Regions from separate parts of the Bartonella sp. B10834G3 genome, predicted to be linked through region 2. Evidence: predicted binding sites of a transcription regulator. Region 2 holds the regulator's gene; each other region holds the start of a gene.
The links. The regulator LexA, encoded in region 2, represses DNA repair genes until DNA is damaged. The targets are predictions, from matches to a motif close to TGTTCNNNNTGTGTTCNG.
Positions count from the first base shown of each region.

Region 1: H3S94_RS00780 (putative DNA modification/repair radical SAM protein) is a predicted target of LexA. The motif match lies at 2,514-2,531, and genes of this name have one in related genera.
Region 3: recA (recombinase RecA) is a predicted target of LexA. The motif match lies at 8,142-8,159, and genes of this name have one in related genera.

Region 1 covers NZ_JACFOM010000001.1:174,429-184,534, forward strand. The annotation lists gene H3S94_RS00770 (hypothetical protein) at 1-527, shown strand, start outside; gene nhaA (Na+/H+ antiporter NhaA) at 875-2,233, shown strand; gene H3S94_RS00780 (putative DNA modification/repair radical SAM protein) at 2,535-3,770, shown strand; gene H3S94_RS00785 (UdgX family uracil-DNA binding protein) at 3,767-5,278, shown strand; gene H3S94_RS00790 (hypothetical protein) at 5,588-5,893, shown strand; gene H3S94_RS00795 (hypothetical protein) at 6,525-7,433, shown strand; gene nrdF (class 1b ribonucleoside-diphosphate reductase subunit beta) at 7,713-8,681, opposite strand; gene nrdE (class 1b ribonucleoside-diphosphate reductase subunit alpha) at 8,694-10,106, opposite strand, start outside.
Region 2 covers NZ_JACFOM010000002.1:399,310-409,415, forward strand. The annotation lists gene H3S94_RS07175 (ABC transporter substrate-binding protein) at 1-271, shown strand, start outside; gene H3S94_RS07180 (TonB-dependent receptor) at 370-2,487, shown strand; gene H3S94_RS07185 (TetR/AcrR family transcriptional regulator) at 2,970-3,602, shown strand; gene lexA (transcriptional repressor LexA) at 5,340-6,059, shown strand; gene rimO (30S ribosomal protein S12 methylthiotransferase RimO) at 6,382-7,695, shown strand; gene H3S94_RS07200 (arginyltransferase) at 7,813-8,559, shown strand; gene H3S94_RS07205 (YrbL family protein) at 8,589-9,212, shown strand; gene queC (7-cyano-7-deazaguanine synthase QueC) at 9,298-10,005, shown strand; gene queF (preQ(1) synthase) at 10,048-10,106, shown strand, end outside.
Region 3 covers NZ_JACFOM010000002.1:639,766-649,871, forward strand. The annotation lists gene H3S94_RS08195 (RluA family pseudouridine synthase) at 1-443, opposite strand, end outside; gene H3S94_RS08200 (glucan ABC transporter ATP-binding protein/ permease) at 653-2,470, shown strand; gene H3S94_RS08205 (hypothetical protein) at 2,688-2,870, opposite strand; gene alaS (alanine--tRNA ligase) at 3,451-6,117, opposite strand; gene recA (recombinase RecA) at 6,935-8,017, opposite strand; gene H3S94_RS08220 (OmpA family protein) at 8,238-8,909, opposite strand; gene H3S94_RS08225 (replication-associated recombination protein A) at 9,021-10,106, opposite strand, start outside.

The sequences.
Region 1 (10,106 bases), on a different contig from region 2:
TTTCTGGAAAAATTGATTTTTCCTATAATTCCAGAGGCAAAACGCTTGCTTTGAACGATCTTTCTTTCACTGCTAACTGCATCGGTTCGGGGCAGATGTCGGCAACAATCATCAATGCCGAACCCGCATTGTTTTCCGGTGATAAGGATGCGTCCCTTGACGCCGCAAACCGGATTGGCATCACCAAAGCTGATATGCGTTATTCCGATTTCGGCTTCATCGACAAATTGTTTACCTATCTTGCCCAGAATTTGAATGACAATAAACACGATCTCAAGCAGGAACTTTATGAAGACTTTTATGTCGTTATGACCAAGAGTCCGGCAATGCTTTTGAAAGATCATGATGAAGCACAAAAAATTTCATCTGCTTTCGGTGCTTTCGCTAAAAAACCCGGAACGCTTAAAATATCGCTTGAAGCCAAGGATAATAAAGGGCTAACGGCTACCGATCTTGAAACAGCCTTGCAAAACGATCTTGCAACTGCGCTCAACAAAGTAAACCTTACGGTAAAAAACGAAAACTGAAAGACCTAAATTCCGTTTTATAAAGGGGATCATATCCCCTTTATAATAATTTCATCCAATAATATTATTCTATATTTAATAAATACCCTCCGTTATTTTATTTTTGTTTATTTTTAAAATTTTATAAATTTTATTTATATAAAACAATTCATTATAATATACTTCAATAAATCGTTCAAAGATTGATAACCGGAATTTTATTCTGTTCTGACAAATGTCGGACAATAAAAAATAGAAGATTGTTATTGTAGTTTTCTGTCATTTTTATATAGTTGCCAACGGGTGTCCGATAAATTGTTTCGGGCAGGTTTCAAGCTGGTCGGGCCGCCAGCACATAGGAACTTGCCATGAATAATATATCCCGCCGCCTGCCTAACCGTGCCTCTGCTATTGCCGAAAAAATATTTTCAGCCTGTCGCAATTTTTTTCATATTGAAGCGATGGCGGGCGTTGTTCTCGTTATAGCAACATTTGTCGCTCTTTTGCTTGCCAATTCGACTTATGCGACCGCATATCAGAAATTCTGGCAACAAAAAATTTCGATAGAAGCTTTCGGATTTTCCTTCTCCAAAGACCTGCACTTTCTGGTGAATGACGGTTTCATGACGCTTTTTTTCCTTGTTGCAGGCATGGAAATAAGGCGGGAAATTCATGAAGGGGCCTTGAGCGAATTTCGTCAGGCTTTATTGCCCATCGTTGCGGCTATTGGCGGCGTTATAATACCGGCGATCATTTATTTTTCTACCAATCCTATGCCACCAACGAGCCATGGTTGGGCTGTGCCCACTGCAACCGACATAGCCTTTGCGATCGGCATTCTGGCGCTTTTGGGAAAATCGGTTCCAAACAATTTAAGAATCGTTTTGCTTGCGCTCGCCACGATTGACGACATTATCGCTATTTTGATTATCGCAATTTTTTATTCCGGCAGTTTTGGTCTCGCAGGTCTGCCATTTGCATGTCTTGCAATTATCATCATTGTTTTTTTGCAATGGATAGGAATAAATTCGGCACTGATTTATGTTCTTCCCGTCGGTCTCCTCTGGCTCGCACTGATGATATGCGGAATCCACCCTTCCCTGTCAGGTGTCATAGCGGGATTATTGACACCGGCACTTGCCCCCCGTTCACTGATTGCGCCTGTCAACCGAATGTCTTACGCTTTGGAGATATTGAAAAATGAAAACCCCCAAGACAGCGCTTTAAAGCGCCGTTTTGCTCTTCTTGAAATAGGCAAGAGTTTGGCAGCAATTGATGCGCCGGTATCAAGGCTTGTTCACGCGTTCAATCCTTGGGTTTCATTTCTCATTATGCCCCTCTTTGCGCTTGCCAATGCGGGTATCAATATTTCCGATGTCGATTTTGACAATCATTCTTCCTTTATCATTATGATTGGTATAGGGCTTGGTCTCCTTATAGGTAAACCGCTCGGCATTGTACTTTTCAGTTTCATTGCCGTGCGTTTTGGCCTTTGCCGCCTTCCGGCAGGAATAAATTGGCATGGAATGGCTCTCGTCGGATTATTGGGAGGAATTGGCTTTACCATGTCCATTTTTACCGCAACTCTGGCATTTTCCAACGCGGAACAATTGGAAGCGGCGAAACTCGCAATCCTTGGCGGGTCTCTGGTGTCGGCGGTTTTCGGACTGGCTTACGGCTTATCGCAAAAATGGCGCGCAACACATAAACCACGCAAAACCTTATGAAATCTCCTCACCCGAATTATCACAAAACTATTTGTTTTATGGAAGTTCAGGCGACAGCATTTTTATTCGATAGATTGTTCATTCAGGGCTTATTATTAACGTTCGCTCAAATCATTCACAGCGGTAACGTTACAAACTGGAACAGAATGGGGAACAATTTGACGGATTGAACCGGCTTTATCCGGCCTGATGCGGATATTACGGCGAATTATTGATGTCCGCTCGTCGTGACTTGCCGTTTTTCCTTTACTTCCCGCTTTTCACATCTATATTGATAAAAAAGAACAAATAGTGAACATAAATGGTCAAAACGCTTAAACAGAAATTGGCAATTCTGGCTGATGCTGCCAAATATGATGCTTCTTGTGCGTCTAGCGGTTCCACGCGCCCGTCGCCCCAAAAAAACAGTTTGGGGTCAACCGCGAATGCGGGAATTTGTCATTCCTTTACTCCTGACGGCCGTTGTGTTTCGCTGTTAAAAATTCTGCTCACCAATTTTTGCATTTTTGATTGTGCCTATTGTGTCAACCGGTCGTCAAGCAATGTCGAGCGGGCGCGATTTACCACCGACGAAGTGGTGTTTTTGACACTCGAATTTTATCGTAGAAATTATATCGAAGGTTTGTTTCTGTCGTCCGGCATTATCCGATCGGCAGACCAGACTATGGAAGAACTGGTTAAAGTTGCGCGCGATTTGCGCACCATTCACCATTTTGGCGGCTATATCCATTTGAAAACGATTCCGGATGCTTCGGATGCACTCATCAAGGAAGCGGGGCGTTATGCAGATCGCCTCTCAATCAATGTCGAATTGCCAACAGAAAAAAGCATCAACCGCTTTGCACCGCAAAAAAAGATTCTGACAATCAAACAAGCCATGGCTCATGTGAGAATTGGTATAGAAGCCTCGAAGGATGCGACTTTGCAGACTAAAAAAACGCAACGTTTTGCGCCTGCGGGACAGTCCACGCAAATGATTATCGGTGCCGACGATGCCAATGATGCCACAATCCTGAAATCAAGCGCCGAGCTTTATTCGGGATACCGGCTAAAACGTGTTTATTATTCGGCATTCAGCCCTATTCCGGATGCTTCAAACCTGCTTCCCGTCAAACGCCCGCCGCTTTTAAGAGAACACAGGCTTTATCAAGCTGATTGGCTCTATCGTTTTTACGGTTTTTCAATGGAAGAGCTAACCACGAAAGCAAATGACGGCATGCTCGAACTCGAATTCGACCCTAAACTCGCCTGGGCATTACAAAACCGCCACCGGTTTCCGGTCGACATCAACAAGGCAGACAAGGAAATGCTGTTGCGAGTACCCGGTCTTGGGGTACGTAATGTCAAAAGGATATTGGCGGCACGACGATTCAAGCGGCTTGATTTTTCCGATTTGAAAACATTCCATATCAGCCTTGAAAAAATAAAACCTTTTGTCATTGCCGAACGCTGGACACCGAAACACCTTCTCGACAGTTCCCACCTTGTCGAGCGCTTTCGTGCGCGCCCCACCCAACTTGATCTTTTTTCGACATGAAAACTGTTGTTCTCGAAAATCAGGGAAATTTTGACGAATGGCGAAAACAGGCGCGCCTGCTATTGCAGGAACAAGTATGTCCGGAAAATATTTTTTGGCGCTATAAGTCAAAACCGGCTTTATTCGACGAAACAGATAACTTTTCGCCTTCGGCAAAAAATCCCGACACACGCCAAAAAACGCAAAAGTTTTTTGTACCGAAACAATTCCTTAATCTTGCAAAAAACGTCATCTGCCATGAAAGCGAAGATTCGGCGGCATTGTTATATCGCCTTCTCTATCGCTTGCAGCAGGACAAGACAGTTCTCGAAAAAATTTACGAGAGTGATATTGCAACCGCTTTATCGCGGCAAAAAGCTGTTTGCCACGATATTCACCATATGCATGCGTTTTTACGCTTCAATGAAATTGGAAACATCAATCCCGATAGCTTCAGGCGATGTTTTACGGCATGGTATGAACCGCAACATTTCATTGTTTCAGAAGCTACCCCTTTCTTTTGTAAACGTTTTGGCGACATGGATTGGCAAATTCTAACGCCGAAAGGCAGTGCATATTATTGTAATGGCACATTTTTGATAGGCGAACCGGTTCTTAAAAAACCGGAAAGCAAAGATGAACTCGAAGACCTCTGGAAAACCTATTTTGCCAGCATTTTCAATCCGGCAAGGCTGAAAGTGAAAACTATGCAAAGCCATATGCCTAAAAAATATTGGGGCAATCTTCCGGAAGCGCAAATGATTGATAGTCTCGTCGGCAATGCCGAAAGGCGTATCAGGGACATGGAGCAACAACCAATTCTATCACCGCCCCGCTTCCATTCCCGCTTGAGCGGAAAGTTTGGGCAAAATAGCCTTCAAACAAATTTTCAATCTGCCACAATACCGGAAACATTGGATATTCTCGATGAAGGCATCAGACAATGTAAGCGCTGTCCCCTACATTGTTCGGCGACGCAGGCTGTCTGTGGTGAAGGCCCTGAAAATGCTTCTCTTATGATTGTCGGAGAGCAACCGGGCGACCGTGAAGATCTTGTTGGCCGACCGTTTGTGGGGCCGGCAGGACAAGTATTTGACCAGGCTGCCCGCAAGGTGGGGCTAAAACGGGATGAAGTTTACATGACCAACGCTGTCAAACACTTCAAATATGAACTTAAAGGGCGCAAACGCCTTCATAAAAAAGCCCATCGCACCGAAATCGAACATTGCCGTTGGTGGCTGATGAAAGAAATCGAAATCGTCAAACCGAAGCTCATTGTTGCAATGGGGAGCACGGCCCTGTTTTCACTAACGGGATTAATCGCACCTATAACCCGATTTGCAGGCAGACTCATTTCAACTGAAGAAAACATACCCGTTCTTGCAACTGTTCACCCCTCGTATTTACTGCGGATTATTTCCGAACAGTCGAGGAAACAGGAAATAGAAAAATTTGAACAAAGCTTGCGGCTTGTGAGACAAAAAACAGCCCTGAAAAACACGCTTCCAAAAAATGAACTCAAAAAATAAACTGCAAAAATGAACTTTTGGCGGGCCTCGATCACGACCGGATAAAAGCCGCTTGAAGCCACTTCACAAAGCTTGTGATATAATTCGGCTAATATTTCGCAAGGTTGATAATCCGGACATATTAACACACTGTTTTATAACCCCTTTTTAAATATCACGTTTACGTGATCGCGACATTTTAAAGTGATTTGAGATTGTTCCTCGCAATGAAGATATAGGCATTAGAAAGCATGGAAAATAAGTCCAGCTCTATAGAATTTAATGAAAGCCGTTAGCCGCAGCTAAGGGCTCAAAAAGACGGTGAATAAAATGAAAAAATTGATGTTTATTGCGCTTGCAAGTTTATGTGGTGTTAGCAGCGCCTATGCCAGTGGTTATGCTTTTGACGATGGTTCGCCAGTCAATACATATGTTATCGGGGCATCAGCCCAATCTGGTGTCAACCATGGTTATACCGGCAATTCGCGTGCCTATACCCGCGCCAACGGTTTTGGCGACGGTTCGCTTGAAGACAGTTATGTGATTGGCCACGCACCGAAATCCGGCGAAGCCGCCCATGGCGTTTCGGCAACAGAGGCGCATTTCGGCGATGGTTCACCTGTAAATCATCGTTAAACGAAAAAATGGAATCTGTAACTGCAAAAACCGGCTTTCGAGCCGGTTTTGTTATAAATGACTGATTAAGTTTTAAAACAACTGCTTGCACAATTCACACACTATCAAACGGTTCCACTCTCTTTCAAACGGTTTCACTTTTTCCCTGATCGTTTTACACTCTGTCAACAGCCTCCAGACTTTTAAATAGTCTGTAACTTTTCACCATTTCGGGTTTCGCGAGAAAAAATTAATTCCGCATTTACTTGTCAGTTAATGATGTTGAAAACCTCTATTATAATTTTCAGACAAGCAATGTCCGGTTTTTTCCTATTTTCGGTTATCAACCGGATTAGAATTGCTTGCAGATGCTTTTACGCACATAAAAAATTTTCCGTAAAATCCAAAAAACAAAATACAAAATTCTATACAACATCAATTTTCTAACATCTGTTGCGTTTTTGCGGTCAAATTCGGCAATAAATTGTTTTTTGTTCCAGAGTAGTCTTGGCGAGTCAAATCGGCGCTCTATATGCGAAAAAAATTCCCTTCTTACACTGGAAGGGAGTTTTTCCATGAAGAAATGTAAAATCGGCGAATTCCCTCGACTTATATTTCCTTAAACTTTAAACCACAGCAAAATTTTTGAAAAATGACAATTCAAACCACACACACAGCGCTCTCCAAGATTGAGCTTATCGCCGTTATTGTTGCCGTTACTGATGGACAGCCCAAAGTCATTACCGTGGGACCGGAACAGAAACTTCCCTCTGGGCCACTCGAATCCGATCACAAAAGTTTACAATCGACTATTCGCGATTGGGTCAAAACCCGGACAGATTATCCGGTCGATTTTCTTGAGCAACTTTATACATTTACCAATCGCGACCGCTTATCGTCGGATGAATACCCCAATACATTGTCTGTAAGTTATCTGGGGTTGGTTCGCGAACACGAAAGAATTTTACCGAAAGTCGAATGGCATAATTGGTATGAGCACTTTCCCTGGGACGATTGCCGTAACGGAAAACATCCATGCGTTGATGAAATTATTGCCGCACTCTATCAATGGGCCGATAAAGACAAGACAAATTGTGAATTCAAGAAGCGCAGAATTTCTTTTCTTTTCGGATGTGACGGTTTTTCGTGGAACGAAGATTTCATCCTTCAAAGATATGAGCTTCTTTACGAAGCCGGTTTGATCGCCGAAGCGGGCGGAACGTTATATGCCGGCACGCCGATGTTTGCCGATGACCGACGTATTCTTGCAACCGCTATCGCAAGATTAAGACGGAAAATCAAATATAGAGCTGTTATTTTTGAGCTGCTTCCGGAAAAATTTACTCTGTTACAGTTACAAAAAACGGTCGAAGCCATCATCGGCAGACGCCTTCATAAACCTAATTTCCGGCGCTTGACGGAACATCAGGGCATTATCGAAGAAGTCGGTGAGCGCGAGACACAAACCGGCGGCAGACCTGCCAAACTCTACCGGTACAAGCAGGAAGTCATCGAATCGTGCGTCATCACCCTATCGCGTTTTCCAATAGCCCGTTCGTGAAGTTGAACATAGCTGTTTGCATGAACGGCAATCCTGCCATTATGAGAGAATAATTCCGTGATTGTTCTCTCATAGCAATTGGTTATTTTAGCTTGCCGTTTGCATTCGCTATCAGCATAGCTTTTATTCAACGGGGACTATTAACATAGTTGACATTCAAACGCGTTACATTTCGCCAATACGAATTTTTATATTTTATTTTATTTGATAATCGTTTTTGTTTTACCGCTGTTGAAAAAGAGGAGAGAAGCATTCTCTCCTTTTTTATGAAATATTTTATCAGAAGTCCCAATCAGCGTCTTCTGTCGCTACCGCTTTACCGATCACATAAGATGATCCGGAGCCTGAAAAGAAATCATGGTTTTCATCTGCATTTGGTGAGAGAGCTGAAAGAATAGCCGGATTGACCTTGCAAATATCGGGAGGAAACAAAGGCTCGAATCCCAGATTCATCAATGCCTTATTCGCGTTATAATGCAAAAACACCTTCACTTCTTCGCTTAATCCCACCCCGTCATAGAGCTGTTCGGTATATTTTGTTTCTATGTCGTAAAGCTCCATCAAAAGCCCATAGGCAAAATCTTTCATTTCATTCTGCCCGCTTTGAAGAAGCTTGTTAAAGCCGATTTGAAACTTGTAACCGATATAGTAACCGTGCACTGCTTCGTCACGAATGATAAGCCTGATAAGATCGGCAGTATTGGTGAGTTTTGCCCGACTTGACCAATACATCGGCAAATAAAAGCCGGAATAAAACAAAAAACTTTCCAGAAAAACCGAGGCAATTTTTCGCTTCAAAGCATCATTACCGTTATAATAATCAAGAACGAGTTCCGCTTTTTTTTGAAGAAAAGCATTGTCTTCCGACCAGCAATAGGCTTCATCGACATCTTTTGTCAGACAAAGGGTTGAAAATATCGACGAATAGGAACGGGCGTGGACTGCTTCCATAAAAGCAATATTGGTAAGCACCGCTTCCTCATGGGGAGTGATCGCATCCGGCAAAAGCGAAATTGCGCCTACAAAATTCTGCATGGTGTCAAGCAGAGTGAGTCCGGTGAATACGCGGATGGTCAATTGCTGTTCTGCCGGTGTCAAACTTGCCCATGACGGGACATCATTGGAAAGTGGGACTTTTTCCGGAAGCCAGAAATTTCCTGTCAATCTGTTCCAGACTTCAAGGTCTTTTTCATCTTCAATTTTATTCCAGTTGATCGCTGGAATGGTTTTCAAATGGTTTGTTAGCATCGGAAATTATCCTTAAAGGCTACAGGAAACACAGGTTTCAACTTCGGTTCCGCTCAATGCCTTTTGGCGTAGCCGCACATAATAGATGGTTTTGAGTTTTTTCTTCCAGGCGTAGATTTGCGCTTTATTAATGTCGCGCGTAGTGGCTGTATCTGGGAAAAACAGTGTTAATGACAAGCCTTGATCGACATGCTGACCGGCTGCGGCATAAGTATCAATGATCTTTTCCGGTCCTATTTCATAAGCATCCTGATAATATTCAAGATTATCATTGGTCATATAAGGGGCCGGATAATAGACACGACCGATCTTGCCTTCTTTGCGTATTTCTATTTTTGCAACAATCGGGTGAATGGATGCTGTGGCATTATTGATATAGGAAATCGAGCCGGTGGGCGGAACCGCCTGTAAATAACGGTTGTAAAGCCCCCATTTTTTTACCGATTGCTCAAGCTCCTGCCAGTCTTTCACAGTGGGAATTATGAAATGGCGATCGGCAAAAAGCTTTTTGATGCGTTGTGTTTCCGGCTCGAACTTTTGAGTAAGATATTTTTTAAACGCACGCCCATCGGCATAGGCTGATTGTTCAAAACCTTGAAATGTTTTGCCCTTTTCTTTGGCAATAAGGTTCGAGCTTCTCAACGCATGGAAAGCAACTGTATAAAAATAGAGATTGGTAAAATCGAGTGCTTCCGGAGACCCATAATAAATATGCTCTTTGGCAAGAAAACCATGCAAGTTCATTTGACCGAGGCCGATAGCGTGCGCCTCGCGATTGCCTTTTTCAATTGATGGCACACAAACAATGTCGCTCATTTCGGAAACCGCTGTTAAGGCACGAACTGCTGTTTCAACTGTTTTGCCGAAATCGTCGGACTGGAAGGCTTTGGCGATATTAAGCGAACCCAGATTGCATGAAATATCGTTACCAATGTGACGATAGCTCAAATCGGCATTCAATGTGCTTGGCTCATTGACTTGAAGAATTTCGGAGCAAAGATTGCTCATATTGATGCGTCCGGCAATGGGGTTGGCGCGATTGACCGCATCTTCAAACACAATATAGGGATAACCCGATTCAAACTGGATTTCGGCCAGAGTTTGGAAAAAATCGCGGGCATTGATTTTTTTCTTGGTTATGCGCGGGTCGTCAACGAATTTGCGATAGTATTCGCTCAAACATATGTCGGATAAGGCTTTACCCGTGACTCTCTCTACATCATAAGGTGAAAAAAGGTACATATCCTCGTTATTGCGTGCAAGCTCGAAAGTAATATCGGGTATGACCACTCCAAGCGAGAGCGTTTTGATGCGGATTTTTTCGTCGGCATTTTCCCGCTTGGTATCCAGAAAACGCATAATATCGGGGTGATGGGCGCTTAAATAAACTGCCCCTGCCCCCTGCCTTGCGCCCAATTGATTGGC
Region 2 (10,106 bases):
GCCCAAAATTGTGCTGCCAATCAGCGCCGAAGCATTCGGCTCGCTCGATCCGGATATTCTCGTCGTTATCATCAATTGGGGAGCACCTGATAAAAGTGCTGAAGCCACACGCGAGGCTTTGAACAAACTGGTTCCGGGATGGGAGAATTATATGAAGCCCGCTCGTGAAGGACGTGTCATTTATCTCGATGGATCGAAAGTTTTCACCCCCAGCTTCAAGAGTGCGCACTACACTTTAAGCGAGGTTAGAAACTGGGCAAAAACCAAATAGGGATAATTTATTTCACTATATAAAATTAATGTTGACTTAGTTTATATCATGAGTAATAAAGTCATATTTTCTTTGTTTGCCTAAAAAGGTTCCATCCGATGTCAAAAGTGTTATCGAAAACTAGGTTTCTTCTATCGTCAGCCCATTACCAACTTTTTTGCGGGGTTATACTGGTATCGTCTGCAATTCCCTGTGCTTTCGCTGAGGATGGCAATGAACAAAAACAAGATCAGTCCAACACAACTGTATTGCAAAAGGTCGTTATCAGCGGTGAAAAATCACTGCGCTCGCTTCAGCATACTGCCAGTTCGGTCAGTGTGCTTAGCAGCGAAACAGTTGCGGAAAGACCTGCAGTGACAACGCTGACAGATCTTTTAAAGGGTACACCGAACCTACTTTATACGAACGACAGCGATGCACCGATTATCCGTGGTGTCGACACCAAAGGCCCATTGGTTAAAGGCAATGCTTATCTGGCCAATCCTATACCTCGCGCCACGATCAGCGTTGACGGCCGCTATCTGAGTGCGGGCGAATTCGGAATTGGTGCAGCGCCGATTTGGGATGTCGAATCTGTCGAAGTATTCCGCGGCCCGCAGACCACAACACAAGGGGCAAACGCGATCGCCGGTGCCATTGTCATCAAGACGAAAGATCCGACATTTACGCCTGAAGCGGAAATACAAACTCTCTATGGCACCAGACAACAAAAACGTGGCTCTCTTATGGCTTCGGGGCCGATTACCAAAGAACTTGCCGGACGTATCGCCCTTGATTATAGCGGCCGTGATACTTTCATAAAATACACCAATCCCTACTTTCTGGATTCGGAAATGGATAACGACCCTCGGAATGTCAACGGTCGTGTAAAATTGCTTTGGCAGCCTTCCGAAATACCGGGATTGGAAGGTAAGCTCACCTATTCACACATGGATTCACGGCGTCCGGCTTTCGAGATTGCCTCACACCCTTATGACCAACTTCATGATACACGTAATAGCACAGACAACATCCAGACTAAAACCGATGTCGGTGTTTTCGACGTGAAATATGATCTTGGAAACACGGTTATTCTTTTTAACGAGTTGCAATATTCCAACGGCACTTACGATTATAATTTCGGGCGATCCTTCAATGGTACCGCATCAAGAGATTATGACAATATATCGAACGAATTCCGTGTCAACTTTGGTGATGAAACAACGACTCTAAGCGGCCTTGGCGGCGTTTTTTATTCAAAAAGCAACAACGACAACCATATGTTACATGATTTTGCGTCGACTGACTTTACCGTCGATCAGGATAGTGTCGGTGTCTTCAGTGAGTTGACATATCGTTTTGCTGAAAAATGGGCTCTGACAGGTGGTCTACGGTATCAATATGACGGCATCCGACATGACGGTGTTGCAAGCTATGTTCCCGGTGTTCGCCATATTTATGACGAAAGTTTTGACGCAGTACTTCCGAAGATCTCTCTGTCCTATGATATTCGTGACGATATAACCGTCGGTGTCATGGCATCGCGCGGCTACCTGCCAGGTGGTACAGGTTTGAACTTCTCAGGCAAACGTTACTATAATTTCGACGCTGAAAAAGCCTGGAACTATGAAATTTTCTCCCGTATTACAGTGCTTGATAGCAAGCTTTCATTTACGCCGAATATTTTCTACACGCGTTATACGGACTCGCAGCGTTCTGTTACCGATTATATGAACGGCAAACAATTCGGTTCCATCATTGTTAATGCCGATGAAGCAAAAACATATGGTGCAGAATTGGGGGCAGATTATCAGCTTCTCGATAACCTCCTATTGCGTGGTGGACTTGGGCTTCTCCACACAGACACCAGTGAATTCGGTGACACACGCGGCAATGTCTTTGACGGGAAAAAATTTGCAAAAGCTCCCGGTTACATGTTCAATGTCGGAGCCGATTGGGACATCATCGAAAATCTTCGCTTGAGCGGCGATGTCCGTTATACCGATGATTATTATTCAACGGACGATAACGATCCTGCTTTGCGCGTCGGTTCTTATGCAATTGCCAATATGCAGATTTCATATAAACCGAACGATCATATGGAGATTTTTGGCTATGCGAAGAATTTGTTTGACGAACGTGTACCAACGGAAAAAAACAGAGACCGTGTAGCCGGAATTCAGGCCTATATCACCGAACCGCGCGAATTTGGTGTCGGCCTCAAAATGAAGTTCTAATTTGAATCTGATTGAACCAGAACCAATCAAAAGCCAAGAAAGCCATACAGAACGCGAATTGTTGTATGGCTTTTTTATTTTTATTCCAATTATCCGCCACTTCGTTAGAAGCTGAAAGTTGAATAGGGGGGAATAAAATATAAAACGGGGAGGGGGTGTGCATTGATGCCGGAACGCTCGAAAAAATCACAAACAATCGGCTAAAGTTATCATTCTGAAACTCAACCGATATTTCCCTTTTTTGGCTGTTTTTGCTTGTCATAATAGATATGATTTGCTTGTCATAATAGATAAAAGACTAATACCGCGTCCGATTTAACTTTTCCGCAAAAAGACAGCAAAATCTATTTCGCGCCATATGTTGGCCACCTTGTCACATAATAAATAAGCTGTATCAGTAAAGACAGAACGCTTTGTTGTACCGTTCAATTATCCGTGATACATTTCTCGCTCATTCATAACAAACTCAGAAAATTGCTATAATGACCCAATCGCCCAAAAAGCTCCCACGGGGGCGACCGCCTACAATCAGTCGTGACAGGATAGTGGAGGCCGCTATTGAAATTGGCATCCCCAAGATCACCTTTGTGGGTGTCGCTGAAAAGTTGGGTGTGAGCCATATGGCGCTCTATAATCATGTTGACGGTCTCGAAGCTTTAAAGACCTTGGTTGCCGAAACAATTTTCTTGAAGTGGGAATTGCCTCATTGGACGCCCGAAATTGCGTTGCGCGACTATCTTGTAAAGCTCGCTTCGTCTATGTGGAAGCTCGTAGAAACCCATCAAGGCATCACACCGTATCTCTTGCGCAGAGATATGATTACGCCGACAATTGAAGAGCGGATTTCAAATCACCAGCAAAGACTTGCAAAAGCCTACAATCTTTCTCTGATTCAAGCGCATTGGTTGGCATTCACTATTTCCTATCACACACTTTCAGTAGCCGATAGTGTTTTGCCCGATAATAGAGATGAAGCCGATTTAACACGTTATCAGTCCGATTTGGGTATTCCGGGGATTGATGACGAATACGCTATCGGTATACAAGCGCTCATTCTTGGATGTCTTTCCGTTCTTGATACGATTTCCGAGAAGGAGCAGGGAACTCACGATTAAATTGGAAGCGTTTAAAAAGCCGATATTATCTTCAAAATTCGAGCAATTCTGAAAAGCAATAACGGCGTGAAAAAACACTGCCTGTTACCGGAATTCAAAACCGGATTGATAAGATTGCAAATGTCTTAGTGTTTCATTGATTGACAGCCGATGGTTATCGGAAAATCCAACGATCGTTTATCGGGCTTAACCTTTTCATAGGCCTTAGTGCTAACAGATGTTAATGACCAAGCACCAGATGTCGAATATTAAAACATCTTCATAACATATTGAATAAATGGCACAATTTACCTTTCGACATTGATTTTGCAATATCGCGAAAAACTTCAAAGCTTTTTCGGATGGATTTTAAAATCGACAGCTCTTCAGAAAAATTTAAAGTCGCAATTCTATCGGAAGATAGTGAATGCAATTTGAAGATGCATGGTAAAATCCGGCAAGTGAAACAAGCCCGAACATTCACTACCATTCGTCATTGATATTCACGTGTTATCATTGATATTCACGTGCTTGATCGAAAAATGGAAATTGAAATAGCCGCGGAATGATACCAAAACATCATCAAAACAGCATTCCGAACGACAATCGAAACAGCGTTCCGAACTATGACTGAAGCACTCTGCCGAACTATCGTTAAGACTTGTTTGTGAAATCGGGTTTCTAATGCAATTTAAAAGCCGAGGGAAGAGGTTTCACCAAAACTCGAAAGATATGGAAAAGAGGCGAAAATCCGTTTTCTCGCTGATCGATAAAAATTCTATACCGGTATTTGATAGCAGGATATGTCAGTCTAACTAACATTCTAACATTCTGGCATCTTGTCATTTTATCCGTTCTATCGTTCTGCATTTGGTCATTTGGTCATTCGCTTATTCTGGCTTTTTGGCGCTTTTTCACTCGTTCATTCGTACTTTTTGCCGCTGGAGTTTTATTCTCGAATAATTGCATAAGATATATTATGGAACTTTTTGTATAGGAGGGGCGAGAACCGTTAAAAAACAACAATTGTGCAACTATCACGTCAAGACACTCAATTCCTTAAATCACATAGATGCCGTTTTCAAAATCACATGGACGCTTTCTTTTTCTATAATAACATATGGCCATTCACTCGAACAATCCGCAATGCCTTCTATGCCAATATTCACCCGACAACGTATCGGCATTTCCAATGAAAACTTCGTCCTTTTCAGCTATGGAATTTTCGTCTTTGCCAGATGATGTCTCATTGCCGATTTGAAATGTCGCAGGTCAATTTATGTTAAACCTGTTTTATGAGCGTTTATTGTATTCAAATTCGTCGGTTTTCATGGCTAGCCTATAAATACGCCGTTCCGCCTTGCGCAAGCAATCGCTCATAGAAGGAAAATTCTGACTGCATCCCTTGCCATATTTACGGCCATATCGCTTTGCACTCGTCCATGATCTGTCAAAAACCTAAATCGACTATCGGATCAGACAAGTTTTTGAAAATAGAAAATTCATGCTCTTTAATCTTTGAAGCCCTATAGAAGAAAAATGTATTTCTCATAAAAGTCACGATTTTTAGGTCGTATCGGGATGAATTTTATGTTGCAGAACTCGTTAGAAATAATTTTACGTTCTGTTAGATTGGATATTTGAACATAAAAATAAAAATACGAACATAAAACGCAAAATAACTTGTGGAACAATACTAGAACATATAGTGTACGTTCTGGTTTTGTTTCTCGTTGATTCGCATCATTGGAGAGTTTTATGTTAACACGCAAGCAGTATGAGTTGCTTCTGTTTATTCATAACCGGCTAAAAGAAACCGGTATACCCCCCTCTTATGACGAGATGAAGGATGCTTTGGATCTCGCTTCAAAATCCGGCATTCATCGGTTGATAACGGCATTGGAAGAGCGTGGATTTATACGTCGCCTTCCCAATCGTGCGCGCGCTCTTGAAGTTTTGAAGCTGCCGGAAACAATGTCACCTGCGATGAATAGCGTAAGGAAGTTTTCACCCAGTGTTATAGATGGCCAGAAAAACAAGAATATGAAGAATGTTGTTCGCAGGGAACTGTCGAGTGGCGAAAGTGGGCAGGCAGCCAATGTGAATGTTCCAGTAATGGGACGAATTGCGGCCGGTGTTCCTATTTCGGCAATCCAGAACCAGACAAATATGCTTTCTCTACCATCCGATATGGTGGGCAGCGGCGAACATTATGCGCTGGAAGTCAAGGGCGATTCTATGATTAATGCCGGAATTTTCGATGGTGATACCGTTATAATCAGACGTGGAGATACAGCAAATCCCGGTGAAATTATTGTGGCACTTGTTGATGATGAAGAAGCAACCTTGAAACGTTATCGGCGAAAAGGTGCGTCTATTGCTTTGGAGGCTGCAAATCCTGCTTATGAAACAAGGATATTCGGTCCTAATCGTATCAAAATTCAAGGCAAGCTTGTCGGCTTGATACGCCGCTATTAAGCTCACGTCATTGAATGTTTTAAATGTTTATGGTGTAAAAAAATTCAATCATAATTGTCGGATAGTGTTTTTCAACGGGAATGACGGAAGTTCTATTAGAGCTGTTTTAACGAGTTCGGGAGAGAAGCGGCGTTTGAGGTTTTTCGGGCGAGATTATCGTCCGGATATAATGAAAATGCGAATAGATGGATATGTCCTGCGGCAGGACTGGCGAAATTTTTGCAAAACAGCCTTGTATTTTTAACAAACTTGTATTTTTAACAAAATAGATTAGGTCTCATCTGATCGTTTTTAGAAATTCGTGTCTTCTACAGGAAGTGATATGTCAGCTCCTCGCGTTAGTTTTGTTTCTTTAGGATGTCCTAAGGCACTTGTCGATTCTGAACGCATCATTACAAAATTGCGCTCTGAAGGATATGAAATAGCACCCAGACATGATGGTGCGGATCTTGTTATCGTCAATACATGTGCTTTCATTGACTCGGCCCGCGATGAATCGCTGGCCAATATCGGCGACGCATTAAAGAAAAACGGTAAAGTCATTGTAACCGGCTGCCTTGGTGCAGAGCCGGAAGTGGTAACAAAAACTTATCCGAATGTATTGGCTGTTACAGGTCCTCAGGCGTATGAGAGTGTTATGGAGGCTGTTCATAAAGCTGCACCGCCTGTCCATGACCCGTTTGTTGATCTTGTTCCTCCTCAGGGAATACGTTTGACGCCTCGTCACTATGCTTATTTAAAAATTTCCGAAGGCTGTTCAAATCATTGCAGTTTTTGCATTATTCCACAATTAAGGGGAAATCTGGTTTCCCGACCGGCATCCGATGTGCTGCGGGAGGCGGAAAGGCTTGTGAAAGCAGGCGTCAAGGAAATACTTGTCATTTCCCAAGACACCAGTGCATACGGGCTTGATCTTAAATATAGCGAAAGTCCATGGAAAGACCGTACGGTTCGCGCACGGTTCTATGATCTCGCCAAAGAATTGGGCGATATGGGTGTTTGGGTGCGGATGCATTATGTATATCCCTACCCGCATGTCGATGATGTCATCGAATTGATGGCCGATGGAAAAATTCTGCCCTATCTTGACATACCGTTCCAACATGCGTCCCCCAACGTGTTACGCAACATGAAGCGTCCTGCGCATTTGGAAAAAATTAATCAGCGCATCGAGAAATGGCGCAAAATCTGTCCTGATCTTGCTTTAAGATCAACGTTCATTGTCGGTTTTCCGGGAGAAACCGAAGAAGATTTCAAAATGCTTCTTGATTGGATGAGTGAAGTAAAGATAGATCGGGCTGGATGTTTTAAATATGAGGCTGTTGAGGGTGCATCGGCCAATGATATGGGGCTGGAAATAGTCCCTGATGATGTCAAGAAAAGCCGTTGGGACCGTTTTATGGTTCATCAAAAATCCATTTCGGCCAATTTGCTCAAGAAGAAAGTCGGCAAACGTTTGCAAATTCTCGTAGACGAGGCGAATGGCCATACAGGCATTGGACGCACGAAATATGATGCTCCGGAGGTTGATGGTGTCGTGCATTTGACTTCACGTCGTCCCATACGGACGGGAGAACTCGTCACCGCAAAGATTGAACAGTCGGATGATTATGATCTCTATGGTATGATAGTTTAGGCGGTAGGATCACTGTTTATTTAAAGATCATTCCTTGAAGGATCGGCGATTGCGCTATAGTTTTCTATGTAAATGTAAATTTGTTTCAACTTGACGGTATCTTTAAATGCGATAAGCATGACACACAGCGATAAAGATGAACCACAATTTTTCCTTACAGCTCCGGCGCCCTGCCCGTATCTCGCCGAGCATTGGGAGAGAAAAGTATTTACCTATCTCACCGGACAATTCGCAAAAGATAAAAATACCGTTTTGATGCAATGCGGTTTTCGACGTTCCCAAAATATTGCTTATCGCCCTGTTTGCGACGGGTGCAACGCATGCGTATCGGTGCGCATTGTCGTGGATGATTTTGTTCCTGATCGAACAATGAAACGTATTATCAAAAAAAATGCCGATCTCGTCGGTGAAGTTTGCGGGAGTGAGGCAACAGAGGAGCAATATTCGCTTTTTAAAAATTATCTCGGCGTTCGTCATGCCGGCGGTGGAATGAGCGATATGACATTTCAGGATTACCGGATGATGGTTGAAGATACCGAGGTTGAAACGTCATTAATCGAATATAGAAGAAAGCTATCCGGTGACGCGAATAAGAAAAATAATTTTTTGCTTGTTGCGGCCGCTCTTACCGACAAAGTTGATGATGGTCTTTCGATGGTCTATTCTTTTTATTCACCATATGAAAAACACGCTTCGCTTGGAGTGTTCATGATCTTGGATCACATCCGCAAAGCTCGTCAATTGGGGCTTCCCTATGTTTATCTGGGATATTGGGTCAAAGGTTCACCGAAAATGGACTATAAATCCCGTTACCGTCCTCAAGAACATTTGACATCCAGCGGATGGACGTTAACAAAAGAATAAGACAGAGTTTATCTGCCGAGGAAATTGATATGTTGTCTAAAGAGATGATCGAGTTGAAGGGGTGCAAGCCTCGTTTCAAGGGAAATGCACGTCTGGTCTTCGTTCATCCCGACAACCCCGACTTATTGGTGAAAGTTCTGCGCCCTGAATGGATTGCTAAAACCAGACAAGTAGCCGAATGGAAAAAGCGTTTTAAGCCGTTGGGTGCCAATTCTGTCAATATGCACGAATTCTTCGAGATTGTCCGCGTCAATCCTCATGCTGAAACCTTGCTGCCGCACATGTTTTCGGTTGTCGGGCTTCAGCAAACCGATCTCGGTTGGGGGCTCGTGGTTAGAGCCGAAAAAGATGAGAACAATAATTATGCGCAACCGGTAGCTGCCTTTGCCAAGGATGTAAGCCCCATTCGCGATGCACTTGATGAATTCGAGAATTGGGTCAAACAAACCGATGTTATTTTATATGATTTGAATCCGTGGAATTTGGTTCTTGCCCATCGAAATGGCAAACAGGAAATTGTTATTATTGATGGCATATCGGAAAAGTCCGCATTGAAATTCAGAACCTATTTTCCTTCGATCAATGCGAAGAAAAATCTTAAAGTTTATGCACGTTTCCAGCGCTTTATGGAGCGAATAAAAAACGGAAAGTAATGACAGGCTTTACAGCTATCAAAGCCTTTGATAGCTGTAAAAGACACCGGTCGCAGCCCACCCGGTTTCAAAAACAAGGGATAAAATGAAAACCTATCTTATCTGTTCAGGCGGACTTGATTCCGTCACCCTCGCCTATCGTCTGGCTCACGAGAAAAGCCTTCAAGGTATCATTTCTTTCGATTACGGACAGCGGCATAAAAAAGAACTGTTTTTTGCGAAAGAATGTGCGCGTGCTCTTGGCGCGGACTATTATCCAATTGATATTTCCGCAATCGGAAAGAATCTCTCCGGATCATCACTCACCGATAATATTGATGTTCCCGATGGTTATTATGCCGAAGATAATATGAAATCCACGGTCGTTCCCAATCGGAATGCTGTCTTTCTTTCGATCGCCTTTGCTATTGCCTCGGCTAAACATGGCGATAGCGTTGCTATTGCAGTACACGGTGGAGATCATTTTATTTACGCCGATTGCCGTGAAAATTTTATCAATGCGTTCAACGCAATGGAACAATTATCACTGGAAGGGCAATGTCAGCTCGTTGCGCCCTATGTGAGCTGCGACAAGTCGGATATTGTTAAAGATGGTGTAAAATACAACGTTCCTTTTACTAAGACTTGGTCTTGCTACAAAGGAGGAGAACACCATTGTGGGCGCTGCGGAACCTGCGTTGAACGGCGGGAAGCTTTCGCATTGGCCGGAGTGGATGATCCAACAATTTATGAAGATAATGAATTCTGGATTGAAGCTGTCAAGCGTAATAAAAATAGCAAGTTGTTAAAATAGCATTCTTGTTTGTTTCAATTTCTGTTCTCAGGGTTCTTGTCGATGACTTCAGACCATTCAATTTATGAAAATTTAAAACAATTAGGAAAGAAGGCCCCTTT
Region 3 (10,106 bases), 240 kb from region 2:
GTATCACGATCAAGACGATGGACGAGGCGCGGTTTTTCGCCTTTTTGGTTGCGCCAGGCTTCAAGCATTCCGTCGACATGACGGGTGACACCCGAGCCGCCCTGAACGGCGAGACCAGCCGGTTTGTTAAACACATAAAGCTTCTTGTCTTCATAAAGCAGCATCTGCTTCAAAACATCGCCGTCGTCCTGCCCGCGAATGGTTTTGCCGGTGAGCGGTAGAGTACCCTTTTCATCAACAGGTAACGGCGGAACACGGACAGATTGTCCGGTTTGAAGTCTTGTATCCGACTTGACCCGACCGCCATCAACGCGAATCTGCCCCGACCGCAACAGCTTCTGCAAGTGACCAAATCCAAGCCCCGGATAGTGTGCCTTGAACCAACGGTCGACGCGCATGCCGTTTTCATCTTCATCTACTTGTTTTATTTCTACACCGGCCATCATTATCTCCTTGTCGCCCTCTCTAGCATCATCGGACAACAATAGCGACATGATTTATCATCGCGATCACGCAGCGTTACATTGTGTTGCTAAAAGTGGTTTCGCTGATCGTAAATTGAACGGTAGCGCATCTTACATAAACGCTATAAACAGTTGACCGTATTTTTTAACAGACGGCTATCGGGGCAAGCCGTCATTGGAGAATAAGCTTGTCGCTTTTTAAAACTTATACGCGCGCAGTCAGCTATTTGATGACAGAAAAGAGAACTGTCATCATTATATGTGCAGCCAATATTGCCATGGCGGCAGTACAAGTTTTCATACCGAAAATTTTCGGATGGATTATTGACGAGCTTTCATTGACTGCACAAGCCGTATCAAGCGGCACTGCTTTTTCTGCCGGTGACACATTTACCGCGGTGATTCCCTATCTTGCACTGTGGACAGCACTTGGCATGTTTTCCATTATTGCAACAGTCATGGTTGATCGCGGTGCCGACCGCCTCGCCCATCGCAGGCGCTTGGGAGTATTGGCTGAATCCTACCAGCGCATTATCAATATGCCGCTTGCCTGGCACCAGAAGATAGGCACATCCAACGCACTTCATACCATGCTGCGCGCATGTGAATCCATGTTTACCATGTGGCTCGAATTCATGCGTCAGCATTTGGCATCCATGATCCAGCTTGTCATTTTGTTGAGTGTCGCAATCTGGACCGATTACCGGTTGTCGATCGTGCTGATTTCACTTGGCATTATTTACATTATGATTGCACGACTGGTCATGACCAAGACCAAAACCGGTCAGGAATCGGTCGAAAAATACCACCTTGCCCTCTTTGAACATGTCACGGATTCCATTTCCAATGTCTCGGTTGTTCAAAGCTATAACCGCGGGGATGAAGAGAGTGCGCGGGTCAAACAGAACGCACAAAATGTTCTTAAAGCCCAATATCCGGTTTTGAACTGGTGGGCATTGGCTGCCGGACTTAACCGCATGGCCTCGACAATTACAGTCATCGTTGTCATTGTTCTTGGTGCCTATCTTGTTTCAAAAGGCATTCTCAATATTGGTGATGTGGTTGCTTTTGTTTTCTTTTCACAGATGATGATCGGACAGCTCGACCAAATCAGCAATTTTATCAATCTTATCGGTTCCAACCGTGCAAAACTTGATGCATTCTACGACATGATGGATTCAACAATTGCTGCTGCCGAACCGGAAGGTTTACCGTCTTTGACCAATGTTAAAGGCGACATTCGTTTCGACCATGTAACGCATGAATTCTCCAACACGTTACAAGGTGTCTATGACATCAGTTTTGAAATCAAGCCCGGCCAGACGGCGGCTATTGTCGGCCCTACCGGTGCCGGTAAAACAACACTGATTAATCTCTTGCAGCGCATCTATGACCCTGAATCGGGCGTGATAACGATAGATGGTGTCGATACACGGACGGTCAATCGCGCATCACTTCGTCATGCCATGGCGACCGTGTTTCAGGATTCCGGTTTATTCAACCGGACGATCAAGGAAAATATCAGCATCGGCCGGCCTGAAGCAACCGACGAAGAGATATATGAAGCCGCCAAGATCGCGGCAGCCAATGATTTTATTCGTGCAAAAACCAATGGTTACGACACAAGGGTGGGAGAACGCGGTTCTCTCCTTTCCGGTGGTGAACGCCAGAGGCTCGCAATCGCAAGAGCCGTATTGAAAAATTCCCCTATCTTCGTTCTTGATGAAGCAACAAGTGCATTGGATGTTGAAACAGAAGCTCGTGTTAAAGAAGCAATCGACACAGTAAGCCGGAACCGCACAACGATTATCATTGCTCATCGCCTATCGACAGTCCGTAACGCCGATCTGGTCTTGTTTATGGATCGTGGACACATTGTCGAACAAGGAAGTTTTGACGAACTTGCTGAAAAAGGTGGCCGCTTTACAGCGCTTCTCAAAGCGGGTGGCTTGACGATCGACCATTCACCCCATGCACTCAACCACGATAATGTTGCCCAACATTAGATCGCCTATCTAAAATAATTGGCCTTGAACATTCGTTCCGGCAGTCAAGTGATGAATATCGCAGAACCGGCATTGTAAAACTGCCGGACATTATCCCTGTAGCCGCATAAGCAAGTCGACTATCGAACCCCACATATGCATAACGATAGCATTCATCACTGCAAAAAACAGGAGCTGAAACGTAAACGCCCTCCTTCAAACTCTCCTGTCGCCTATCTCATGTGATAGATGATTTTGAAGTGCCGACACATTTCGAGACAAATAATCTGAAAAATAGCACTGAAACGGCGAGTGCTGTATTGCATTCATTGACACATTGACAGGTCTTTTCACTCGAATGATAAAGATAAATCTGGCGAAAAGCCAATCCGGTTTCATCGCTTTTGACACTTCGCTCCATTCCGCTAACGCCCCGATATAAAGAACGAACATAGGCAACAGCTTAATTTCTTCGTGGCATTAGACACCGAAATGCAAAACACGGAGATGGAAGACAAGGAAATGGAAGACGGGGAAATGGAAGACGGGGAAATGGATTATCGCCTTACAAAATCAAATCGGCATCTGATCTCTTTATCAATATTTTTGAAACAATAGCTATTGGTCGCACTGTCTTCTTGGCCTATCAAAAACCGTTTTTCTTTTAAATTTAAGTCAATAAAATTAACTTTTCAAAAGAGCATCTCAAAACTTGATGATCTTCAATCGTAAGAAACAATCTATTTTCAGAAAACTATATAAAAGTTATCTTGTTAAGAATATTAACAATACAAAATATCGTGAAAATTATACTAAATAAGCGATATAAATTCTTATGAAAATATAAAATCTCACAAAAAACATAGAGCAACCGGCTTCTGCTCGACAAAAGGTTCAAAAACGATAAAATTCATAAATCCGGCTGCCTGAAACCAGAAACGGCCAATTGTGTAATTGTGCAAGATAACAATAAAAAAGCGGGACTTGCCCGCTTTTTAAACTTATTTTATCAGGTTCTGCCGCAAAGCTTTGAGCGCATCGTCGGCTTTTTGACCGTCCGGTCCACCGGCTTGCGCCATATCCGGCCGACCGCCGCCGCCTTTGCCGCCAAGGACTTCCGATAAGGCTTTGACCAGAACCACCGCATTGTAACGGCTCGTCAAATCATCGGTAACGCCAACGACGGCACTTGCCTTGCCATCTTCCGAAACGCCGATGAAAGCGACAATACCGCTTCCGATCTTGTTCTTTCCGGCATCTGCCAATGGCTTCAAATCTTTTGGAGAAACGCCATGAACAACGCGCCCCATAAACGATACACCGTTAATCTCTTCAATATCCGGTTCTGAATGGTTGGCTGTGCCGCCAGTCAAGGCCAACTGTTTTCTGGCTTCGTTCAATTCTTTTTCAAGTTTACGACGTTCCTCGACCAGAATATGGACGCGTTCCAGTGCTTCCTGCGGCGTTGTTTTCAACACATTGGCAATTTCGTGAACGCGTTGATCCTGACCGTCAAGATAATGACGGGCGGCATCGCCGGTCAATGCTTCGATACGGCGAACTCCCGCAGCAACAGCACTTTCCGATACAATACGGATAAGTCCTATATCACCGGTACGTTTCACATGCGTACCACCACAAAGTTCGAGCGACCAAGGTCGATTTCCGACCTTCGTCGGGTCAACCCTTTGCCCCATAGAAACAACACGAACCTCGTCACCATATTTTTCGCCAAACAGAGCCATAGCTCCTTCTGCAATCGCATCATCGACGCTCATCAACCGTGTGGTGACAGGGCTATTTTGCAAAACGATTTCGTTCGCCAAATCCTCAACCTGTTTGATTTCTTCGGCAGTCATGGGTTTCGGATGAGAAAAGTCGAAACGCAAGCGCTCCGGTGTTACCAATGACCCTTTCTGGGCGACATGGGTTCCAAGTGTTTCGCGAAGAGCTTCATGGAGAAGATGTGTTGCCGAATGATTGGCGCGGATTTTACGGCGTCTTTTTTGGTCTACATCAAGCTCGACCACGTCACCGGTTTTGATTGACCCTTTTTTCGAGCTTCCGATGTGGATGAACACACCATTGGCTTTTTTCTGTGTATCCGTGACATCGAAAGTAAATTTTTCGCCGGAAATTGTGCCGGTGTCCCCGACCTGTCCGCCCGATTCACCATAGAAAGGCGTCTGGTTAACCACCAATGCCCCTTCTTCACCTTCCTTAAGCTCGTCGACGATCTTTCCATCTTTGACAATGGCAGTAATCACTGCTTCAGCTTTTTCTGTCTCATAGCCAAGAAATTCGGTCGAACCGACGCGATCTCTGACAGCAAACCAGACGGTTTCGGTTGCTTCTTCACCCGAACCCGCCCAATTGGCACGGGCTTCGGCTTTTTGCCGTTCCATGGCCTTGTCGAAAGCCTCGACATCAACCGTTATATTGCGGCGACGAAGCGCATCCTGAGTAAGATCAAGCGGAAAACCATAGGTGTCATACAGTTTGAATGCGGTTTCGCCATCAAGATGATCCCCCGATTGCAGATTATGGCTTGCCTCGTTCAACAGATTGAGGCCGCGCTCCAAAGTCTTGCGGAAGCGTGTTTCTTCCAACCGCAAAGTTTCCGAAATAAGTGCCTCTGCCCGTATAAGTTCGGGATAGGCTTGACCCATTTCGCGTATCAATGTCGGCAGAAGGCGCCACATCAAAGGTTCCTTAGCGCCAAGCAATTCGGCATGACGCATGGCGCGACGCATAATCCGGCGCAATACATAGCCGCGCCCCTCGTTTGACGGCAAAACACCGTCGGCAATGAGGAATGCGGATGAGCGCAAATGATCGGCAATAACGCGGTGACTTGCAACAAATTCACCTTCTGCTTTGACACCTGTTGCTTCTTCCGAAGCGCGGATCAACGTTTTGAAAAGGTCAATATCATAATTGTCATGAACACCCTGCAAGACAGCCGCAATACGTTCCAATCCCATGCCGGTATCAATGGATGGCCGCGGCAAATCATTACGCTGGTCTTTTGTAACCTGCTCGTATTGCATGAAAACAAGGTTCCAGATTTCGATATACCGGTCACCATCTTCTTCGGCACTTCCCGGAACTCCACCCCAAATTTTATCACCATGGTCGTAGAATATTTCGGAACAGGGGCCGCACGGGCCGGTATCACCCATGGCCCAGAAATTGTCATTGGTTGAAATCCTGATGATCTTGTCGTCAGAAAGCCCGGCAATCTTTTTCCAAAGATCAGCGGCCACATCGTCTTCGTGATAAACAGTGACCAACAGCTTTTCTTTCGGCAAACAAAATTCTTTGGTCAACAAATTCCACGCAAAATAAATCGCCTGTTCCTTGAAATAATCGCCGAAAGAAAAGTTGCCGAGCATCTCGAAAAACGTGTGGTGGCGTGCAGTGTAACCGACATTGTCGAGATCATTGTGTTTACCACCGGCACGAACACATTTTTGTGCTGTTGTCGCTCTTTTATAAGGGCGCTGCTCAAGACCGGTAAAAACATTCTTGAATTGTACCATTCCTGCATTGGTAAACATCAATGTCGGATCATTTCTGGGCACAAGCGGACTTGAGGGAACAATCTCATGCCCGTTTCTGTGGAAATAATCCAGAAAAGTTGACCGGATCTCGTTAACACTATTCATAACTGACACCTGTACTGGCCATAAAGCGCTGTTGCGCTTTTAGGATTTTTTAAAACTATATTGTCTGCCTTTTAGAGCATATTCATTGATCTGGAAACCACTTTTTAACGCCACTTTACCAATGTGATTTATTATTCGCTTTTTACATGGGCATCTGTTTCGTAACGCACAATGTGACCTTTATGAATATGTCCAATAACTGTAACCGCTCTTGAGATAAACAGCATACTAAGTGCGTTCCGCCAAAACCGGAAAATGATTTCTATAACAGGAAATATTTTTAAAGCTTGATGCAATGTCTACATTCGACATAGCTCTATTCCGGTTCTTCAAGCCCCATCACTGGCGATGACGCGCCGTGAACGCCCGATCTAATTCCGATAATGCAATTTGTCTTCGGCCAACGGGATTTTACATTATCCGAAAACGAACGATAGCCATTCTATTTCCCCTTAACGACCGCTCGTCAATGCGCTTTTGCTACCGGATATTTTGCCTGATATTTTATAAGAAAGGAGCCGTAGCAAATTTTGCACGGCTCCCTATCAATCAAATAGTTTATAATTTCAAATTGTTATTTTTGCTTTATAAAGCCAACTTTCAAACCGCGGTTTCATCTGACAAAATTTAAACCGACGTTTTATCTAACAAAATTTAAACCGACATTTCATCTGACAGAATTTAAACCGGTTTTTTACGCGACAAAAACAAACGACCTATATTCTGACGCCGTTTGTTTATTCGTGATGAACTAATGACGAGTGATAAAGCTTTTACCGAATTTATATTTCAATTTCATATTGTAGAAACCAAAATATCAAACCGCTTCGCTTTCACCATCTGATTCCGGACCGCCATTTTCCAGCAATTCTGTTGCAATCAAACCGGCGTTTTGCCGCAGGGCTGCTTCAATTTCATCAGCAACTTCCTTATTCTCACGCAAAAACTGCTTTGCATTTTCGCGCCCTTGCCCCAAACGTTGCGAATTATAAGAGAACCATGCACCGGACTTTTCAACAATTCCGACTTTAACACCGAGATCGATAAGCTCGCCAAGTTTGGAAATGCCTTCGCCATACATAATGTCGAATTCTACTTGCTTGAACGGAGGAGCGAGTTTGTTTTTGACCACTTTAACGCGTGTCTGGTTACCTACAACCTCATCACGATCCTTGATCGAACCGATGCGCCGAATATCAAGACGGACGGAAGCATAAAATTTCAAAGCATTGCCACCTGTCGTCGTTTCGGGGGAACCGAACATGACACCGATCTTCATACGGATCTGGTTGATAAAGATGACCATACAATTCGAGCGGGAAATCGACGCTGTCAGTTTACGCAGAGCCTGACTCATCAACCGTGCTTGCAGACCGGGAAGTGAATCCCCCATTTCGCCTTCGATTTCTGCACGAGGTGTCAAAGCCGCGACAGAGTCAACAACCAGAACATCCACAGCACCGGAGCGAACCAGCGTATCGGTGATTTCCAATGCTTGTTCGCCGGTATCAGGCTGGGAAATCAGAAGGTTTTCAATATCAACACCAAGCTTGCGGGCATAGACCGGATCAAGCGCATGTTCGGCATCAATAAATGCACAAATTCCACCGCGCTTTTGAGCTTCGGCAATTGTATGAAGAGCCAAAGTCGTTTTACCGGAACTTTCAGGACCGTAAATTTCCACGATACGCCCTTTGGGAAGCCCCCCCACTCCGAGGGCAATATCCAGCGATAACGAGCCTGTCGGAACTGTTTCGATTTCTACAATATGCTTGTTATCGCCAAGGCGCATAATAGAGCCTTTGCCAAATGAACGTTCTATCTGGGATAGTGCGGCATCCAGAGCTTTCGATTTATCCACTGTTTTATCCTCAACGAGTCGCAATGTATTTTGTGCCATCTTACACTAACCTTTTCTATTATATGAAGCTAGAGCACTCATTTATTTCGTGATCTTTTTGTACACCATTTGTTCTCATTTTACAAGTGGGACAACCTGTTGTTTTTACATTATTATATATTTTTGTTCTAATAATGTTCTCACGACAAACAAGCTTCAATAAAACAAAACCGCCGCATAAGGCGGCGGTTTTCAAAAGACGATGTTCCAACTGTTAAAATCAATAACCGTCCTGACGCAGGGGAGCAATCTGGATTTCTACACGGCGGTTTTGTGAACGGCCCTCGACAGTATCGTTCGACGCAATCGGGTTTGATGGCCCGTAGCCTTGAACTGCAAGGCGTCGGCCATCAATACCTTGACTATTAAGATAATTGGCAACTGCGAGCGCGCGCCGTTGCGAGAGGTCCTGATTGTGTGCAAGACTTCCGGTCGAATCGGTAAAACCGAAAACATCGACAAGCGATTTGTTATATTTCTTTAAGACGATAGCGACAGAGTTCAACACCGGATAAAATTGCCCTTTGACTGAATCCTGATCGGTATTGAAGGTGATATTTCCAGGCATATTCAGGCGTATTTGGTCGCCATAACGGGTAACAGACACACCGGTTCCCTGCAATTGTTGACGAAGCTCGGCTTCCTGACGGTCCATATAATTACCAATAAGTCCACCACCGAGTGCGCCGACGCCTGCACCGATCAACACCGCATTTCTTTGGGCGTGGCTTGAACCACCCACCATCAGCCCGCCGAGAGCACCAGCTACGGCACCGATTGTTGCGCCAGTTGCAGTTTTTGATACCTGACTTTCACCGGTATAGGGATTCGTTGTTTCACATGCGGTCAAAAAACTGGCCGATAGAAAAAGGATGCCCAACTTTTTCAACATATTTGATAATCTCCGTTTAAAAGGATTCATTTAAATCTCCTGACGGAGATTATAGGGGGGATTTAGCAATTTTCATCGCACGAGTTTGAATTTTACCTGCTTATACCAAGTTTATTTTTGTCTGTTACGTTCTTTACGTAGTCTTTCCCACCATTCCAAGCGCTTTTTTATTTCACGTTCAAAGCCACGTTCAGGCGGATCATAATAATGCTGATGTCCCATTTTTTCAGGAAAATATTCCTGTCCTGAAAATGCGTCAGGCTCATCATGGTCATAATGATAACCTTCGTTATAACCTTCCTGTTTCATAAGTTTTGTCGGCGCATTAAGAATATATTTGGGCGGCATTAACGAACCGTTCTGGCGCGCCGAACGCATAGCCTTATTGAATGCCACATAACCGGCATTGGATTTGGGAGCGGTTGCGAGATAAATACAGGCTTGGGCAAATGCCAGTTCGCCTTCGGGTGAGCCAAGATAATCGTAGGCATCTTTCGCGGCATTGGCAATGACGAGAGCCTGCGGATCTGCCAATCCTATATCTTCAACCGCCATACGCACGAGCCGCCTTCCGATATAATGCGGGTTTTCGCCTGCATCCAGCATACGCGAGAGATAGTAAAGGGCTGCATCTGGGTCCGAACCGCGTACCGACTTATGAAGAGCAGATATGAGATTATAATGCCCATCCTGCCCTTTGTCATAGATCGCCGCACGTTGCTGGACAATCTCCTGCAAGGTTGTTTCATTGAACACCTCGCCTGACCGTGCAGCCCTCCATAGTTCTTCTGCCATTGTAAGTACGGCGCGACCATCTCCATCGGCCATACGTACCAGCATATCACGGGCCCCCTCGTCGACAGGAAGTGGCTTGCCTTCTATTTTTTCGGCTCTTTCAAGAATTGTTGCCAGACTCTTTTCATCAAGTGAATGGAATGTCAGCACACGTGCGCGCGAAAGTAACGCCGCATTAAGCTCGAAAGACGGATTTTCCGTTGTTGCCCCCACAAGAATAACCGTACCATCTTCCATAACCGGCAAAAAACTATCCTGTTGTGCACGATTGAACCGGTGTATTTCGTCGACAAACAGCAACGTCTGCCTGCCGGACATCCGTCTTGCGCGCGCACTTTCAAATACTTTTTTAAGTTCGCTCACACCGGAAAAAATTGCCGAAATCTGCTCGAAAGCGAGTTC